2 regions of the Mycolicibacterium goodii genome follow, and region 2 is predicted to be linked to the other one. Evidence: predicted binding sites of a transcription regulator. Region 2 holds the regulator's gene; the other holds the start of a gene.
What was found. Region 2 encodes LexA, which represses DNA repair genes until DNA is damaged. Its sites were predicted from a motif close to CGAACANNTGTTCG; they were not measured.
Positions count from the first base shown of each region.

Region 1 (3,103 bases), 860 kb from region 2:
GGGGTCGTGCTCGGGCCTGATGCCTTCGACCGTGCCGCGGAGGTTCTCGCCGGCTTGCCGCAGCCGTTCACCGTCGCCGAGGCCAAGCGCGCATTGAACACCACTCGGCGCGTGGCGGTCCCGTTGCTCGAACAGCTCGACGCGCGCGGGGCCACCACCCGTGCGGACGACGGGACTCGTACCGTCTCCGACCGTGGTGCCGGTGACGCCGATCAGGTTGGCTGACAGTCTGTTTCGTCATCGTCGTCTGCCTCTCGTTTCTTGGTGTCGTTGGTGGTGGTGTCGGTGAGGAGTTTTTTGGGGTGGTGGTAGGTGTTGGTGCGGTGTTGGCCGCGGTCGAGGAGTTTGGGTGGGGTCCATTCGCATTGGCCGTGGTGGTTGATGCGGGTGGTCCATTTGTTGGGTTGGTCGCCGACGAGGCGGTTGTCGCTGGGGCAGGCCAGGGCCAGCGCGTCGGCGTTGGTGAGGCCGCCGTTGGCGTAGTCGGTGGTGGCGTGGTGGGCTTGGCAGCGGTAGCCGTTGGCGGTGCATCCGGGGCGGGTGCAGCCGCGGTCGCGTCCCCAGATCGCCAGGCGTTGCCCGGCGGTGGCGGTGCGGCGGGCCCGGCCGAGGTAGAGCGGGATGCCGGTGTGTTGGTCGTAGACGGCCAGGTAGTGGTAGGCCTGGGCGGCGAGTCGGATGAGGTCGGCGATGGGCAGTTTGGTGCCGCCGGCGCTGATCGCCACGCCGGCGGCGTTGTGGAGTTCTTGCAGGGTGGTGGTGATGAGCATGGTGGCGGGCAGGCCGTTGATCTGGCCGAGGGTCTTGCTGGCGAGTACACGTTTGCCGACGGTGAGTAGTGCGTCGTGTAGGCGTTGGGGGGCGGTGCGGTCGTCGGTGTTGATTTGGTGTTGGCTGGGGGTGCCGGAGGTACACGGGGTGTCCTCGGCGGGGTTGCACATGCCGGGGGCGGCGAGTTTTTCTTCGATGGGTTCGAAGGTGGCTTTGAATTCGGCGGTGACATATCCGGACAGGCGAAATGACCCGTCGGGTTGTTGGGGTCCGAAGCTGATGCCGCGCCGTGTGGTGGTGATGTCGTCGCATGGGGCGGGGCCGTCTTGGTTGAGCAGGTACAGCGCCTCGGTGACGGCTTGGCGCACGGTTTCGGGGTCGGCCCCGACGGCTCCGGCCACGAGCTGTTTTTCCGCCTGGCGTTGCTGCTCGGTGGACACCCAGTGGGGGCATGTGTCGAAGAATTTGAACAGTTCGGTGACGTGGTCGTCGGTCAGCTGACCAGCGGTCTGGGCGGCGGCCATGTACTGGCGTTTGGGTGCCAGTTGTTCGCCGGTCAGCGACACGCGTGGGCCGAGTTCGGTGGCGTCGGTGCAGCGGCGGCGGGCTTGTTTGGCGGAGATGCCGAGGCGGGTGGCCATGACCTGGGGCCAGAATTTCGCCCCGATCGCGGCGGGGGTGGTTTGTTCGGCCAGGGCGGCGATGGCCTTGTGTTCGACGGCCGGGATGCGGTTGCGGGCATCCTGCAAACCCGCGCAGATGTCGAGCAGCTCTGCTTCGGACAGCGTGGCGAACGGTAGGGCGAGCAGGTCGTCGATCGCGGCGGTCAATGCCGCGATGACTGTCTGCACGTCCGTCGTCATGATTCGAACACTAGTTCGGTGCACTGACAGAAATGCCCTGTGTGTGACGGGTGTGATCAATGGGTTCGGATTGGTCAAAGGTACTTCTACACAGGCGAACCCGGGATCAGCACTGGGCGCACACTCACGCTCGGTGAGCGTGCGTCCAGTGCCGACGACACACCGGGAAACGACCCGCAAACACGCACACTCGCGGTGCAAGGTGACGCACACTCGCGGGGCAAGTCGCGGTGCAAGGTGTGGTGCAAGGTGATGGGGAACCGGGCGAACTCCCAGGCGCCATCCAGCAGACGATGGTTTGATCGTCAGCAGACGGGTAGGAGGACGGTATGGACTTCCGGAAGTTGATCGAGTCGTGGCCGGTGTACCGGCAGATCACCGGCGCCGACCAGCTGGGGCGCGGAAAGGCCGCGCAGTCGAAGCGCTCCCTGACCCTGACACCGCGCACCGCCGACGCCGATCACATCGCTCATTCGGTGTGCCCGTTCTGCGCCGTCGGCTGCGCACAGAAGGTGTACGTCAAGGACGGCAAGGTCACCCAGATCGAGGGCAACCCGGACAGCCCGATCTCGCGGGGCCGGCTGTGCCCGAAGGGCTCGGCGAGCAAGCAGCTCGTCACCGGCCCGCAACGTCTGACCAAGATCAAGTACCGGGCACCGTACGCCACCGAATGGCAGGAGCTCGACCTCGAGACGGCCATGCAGATGGTCGCCGACCGGGTCCTCGATGCGCGCGAGAAGGGTTGGCAGCAGTTCGACGCCGACCGCAACACGCTGCGCCGCACGATGGGCATCGCGAGCCTCGGCGGCGCGACGCTGGACAACGAAGAGAACTATCTGATCAAGAAACTCTTCACCGCCCTTGGGGCCTTACAGATCGAGAACCAGGCGCGTATTTGACACAGCGCCACGGTTCCCGGTCTGGGAGCCTCCTTCGGTCGCGGCGGGGCGACGGATTATCAGCAGGACCTCGTCAACTCCGACTTCATCGTCATCATGGGCAGCAACATGGCCGAGGCCCATCCGGTCGGGTTCCAGTGGGTGATGGAGGCCAAGTCGCGGGGCACCGAGGTGGTGCACATCGACCCGCGGTTCACCCGTACCAGCGCACTGGCGGACCGCCATGTGCCGCTGCGCGCCGGCAGTGACATCGCGTTCCTGGGCGGGGTGATCAACTACATCCTGTCCAACGAGCTCGATTTCCGGGAGTACGTCACGGCGTACACGAACGCGTCGTTCATCGTCGACGAGAACTTCAAGGACGCCGAGGATCTCGACGGGCTGTTCTCGGGCTACGACGGGCAGACCGCGTCCTACGATTCGTCGACGTGGCAGTACGAGCGCACCGACGCCGAGGAGAGCGGCGCCGACGCCAAGGAACGGTCGGTGCCCTACCAGTCGGGTTCCGGCGGTCCGCCGGTGGAGGGCGCGGCCGGTGACATCCCGAATGATCCGACGCTGCAACACCCT
Region 1 is NZ_CP012150.1:6,353,561-6,356,663, forward strand. Features, by position in the region: gene selB (selenocysteine-specific translation elongation factor) at 1-225, shown strand, start outside; gene AFA91_RS29640 (HNH endonuclease signature motif containing protein) at 213-1,634, opposite strand; gene fdh (formate dehydrogenase) at 1,964-3,103, shown strand, end outside.
Region 1: AFA91_RS29640 (HNH endonuclease signature motif containing protein) is a predicted target of LexA. The motif match lies at 1,639-1,652, and genes of this name have one in related genera.

Region 2 (3,103 bases):
GGACTCCGCGGATCACCTTCTCGCGGCTGAACGGTTCGGTGACGCCGCTGCGTTTGACCACCGCCAACACCGCGGTCTCGACCGTGGTGAAACGCCTGCCGCACTCGGGGCAGGAACGACGTCGGCGGATGGCCTGACCCTCATCGGTTTCACGGGAGTCGACCACCCTGGAATCAGGGTGACGGCAGAACGGACAATGCATCACCGCTCCTTCGTCACGCCGCCAGACCAACACTTCGAGCGCTCTTGAGCGTACCTGTGTCGGTGCGAGCTGACTCACTGCCGTACGCAGTGGTGCATATCGGCACATTTCGGCGGCGAGCGGTATTGCCGGCCAGGCCGATTCGCCGCCCATGTCGAGCCTCAGCCGACGGGAGCGATGAGGGTCTGTCCGGCGTCGAGCGCCGCGGACTCCAGTTGGTTGAGGTCACGGATCTGCTGGACCACCTGCGCGACCGGGGCATCGGGTGCGACGCGGCGGGCGACCTGCTGCAACGTCTCCCCCGACTGCACCTGCACCACGGCGAGCTCACTGGGCACCGAGACCGGGGCCGACGAGCCGAGCACTCCCCCGAACTGGGCGACGAGACCCAGCCACACGGTGATGCCCGCGGCGACGAGCGCCAGCACCACCGTGGTCACCGGGGTGATCGGGCGACGGCGGTGCGATGCGCGCGACATCAGCACGCCGGTGCCGCGGTGACGCAGTGCCGCGCCGCCGGGGCGGCCGGGTTGCGGCCCGCGGACCGGACGATCTCCGCGTGGCCGCACGCGTTGCGGCGTCGGCACGGTCCGGACGGCACCGCGGGCCGGAGTCCGGACGGGAGTCCGCGTCGCGGTGCAGCCTGCCGTCCTGCCGGTGGCGTACCGCGTGTCCATGGGGATGTCGACGGGGATGTCGACGGGGATGTCGAGGGTGGCCATCTCTTTGCCTTTCGTCCGGCGTATTCGCTCCTGTGTTCGAATATAGTCGCTCACATGTTCGAACGATAGAACGTGTGATCGAACTGTTGCGAAATATAGGACGGGGTACCGACAAGTTCGGTCGACGCCGATGGGCGGCACCCGCCCGCACATCGGGCCGACGGCAACGGCCCACGTCAAGGCGGCAGCAAGGCAATATCGAGGCGACATCACGGCGACGACACGCCTCGAACACATGTTTGATTAATGCCGAAACAGGTATTAGATTCGGCGCCATGAGCGACGACACCGGCGAGTTCACGGACGGCAGCACCGAAACTCCGGCCGAGACGGACGGCGCCGGCCGGCGCCGCGCCGTCGACAGCGGCCTCACAGAACGTCAGCGCACCATCCTCGAGGTCATCCGCGCCTCGGTGACCAGCAGGGGTTATCCACCGAGCATCCGCGAGATCGGCGACGCCGTCGGTCTCACGTCGACGTCGTCGGTGGCCCACCAGCTCCGCACCCTCGAGCGCAAGGGGTATCTGCGCAGGGATCCCAACCGGCCCAGAGCCGTCGACGTGCGCGCGGTCGATGATCCGGCGGCCGCCGCCGTCGTCACGACCGACGTGGCGGGCTCGGACGCACTTCCGGAGCCGACGTTCGTGCCGGTTCTCGGGCGTATCGCCGCGGGTGGCCCGATCCTGGCCGAGGAGGCCGTCGAGGACGTGTTCCCGCTGCCGCGCGAACTGGTCGGCGAGGGCTCACTGTTCCTGCTCAAGGTCGTCGGTGACTCGATGGTCGACGCCGCGATCTGCGACGGCGACTGGGTCGTGGTGCGCCAGCAGAACGTCGCCGACAACGGCGACATCGTCGCCGCGATGATCGACGGCGAGGCCACCGTCAAGACCTTCAAGCGTGCCCGCGGTCAGGTGTGGCTGATGCCGCACAACCCTGCCTACGATCCGATTCCCGGCAACGACGCGGCCGTGCTCGGCAAGGTCGTGACGGTGATCCGCAAGATCTGAGCCGCGGCTCTCAGTTCGCCCGTACGAAGCCGTTCGTGCGGGCGAACTCCTCACTGGCGAACCAGATCTCGGCGACGGCCTCCTCGTAGTCCTCACTGTCGGGTGCCCAATACATGCCGGTCTTCGTGTCGGCCTTGACCGGATAACCCTCCGGGGCCTGCCGCGGATCGTCCAACGGCAGGTGCAGCGCGGTGGCGCTCGGCACCGGTTCATCGAGTTCGATGGCCGCGTGACGCCCGCTCGGCGGATCACTGCGCAGGTCCGCGGGCGTCACCACGCGTGTCGGTGCGGTGTCGACGTCGTCGGGATTTTGCTGCTGTTCGAACGCCGGTCGGTTGAACCCAGCCGTGACCGGCACCGGCCCGGCGAACGCGCCTGCCGCAGCCGCGACCCCGGCGCCCGCGTCACCGGGCGCCGCGTTCTCGCGGGCCGCGTCGAAGTCGTCCTCGAAATCGTCCTCGAAATCGGCGTCGGTGTCGGTGTCGTCGTCGGTGTCCTCGAGATCGTCCTCGTAGTCGTCTTCGAGGTCGTCCGCCAGGTCGGCCTCGACGTCGGCCCGGTCGCCCTCATCGCCTTCGCTGTCGAACTCGTCGTCGTCGTCGAACTCGTCGTCGTCGATCTCATCGCGTTCGTACGCCGCGTCCACGTGGTCCCGGTCCTCGAAGTCGCGGTCGGGCGCGGGAGCCGGTGCTGCCGAGTCCTCGGGCTGATCGTCCTCATCGCCGGCGGGCCGGGCGCCGGGTGCAGCCCAATGGCTGATCGGCATCGAGACGTCGGTCGGGCCGTCGAAAGGCGATGCGACCGACTCGTTCCCGTGATCGGTGCCGGCGAACCGCGACGTCACAGCATCGTCGGCACCGTGCGCATACGGATCGGGCGCACCCGGCGTGACCGTGGGCGCCTCCTGGCGGTAACGCTCGGCGTCGAAGCGGCCTTCGCGGTAATCGTCCTGCGACCCATAATCATCCCGGCGCTCGTCGGGGCCCGCGTAGTCGTCGTAACGATCGTCGGTGTAGTGGTCGTCGCCATGATCGCCATAGTGGTCATCGTCGTAGTGGTCGTCGTAGTGGTCCCCGTCGAACGGCTCGTGGTCGAATCCGTCGCCGCGGTTACGACGCCGGTGCCACAACGCCGCACCGACCACCAGCCCGGCGAGCACGAGCACCGGGATC
Region 2 is NZ_CP012150.1:5,496,254-5,499,356, forward strand. Features, by position in the region: gene nrdR (transcriptional regulator NrdR) at 1-202, opposite strand, end outside; gene AFA91_RS25765 (LysM peptidoglycan-binding domain-containing protein) at 364-924, opposite strand; gene lexA (transcriptional repressor LexA) at 1,200-1,931, shown strand; gene AFA91_RS25775 (LGFP repeat-containing protein) at 1,942-3,103, opposite strand, start outside.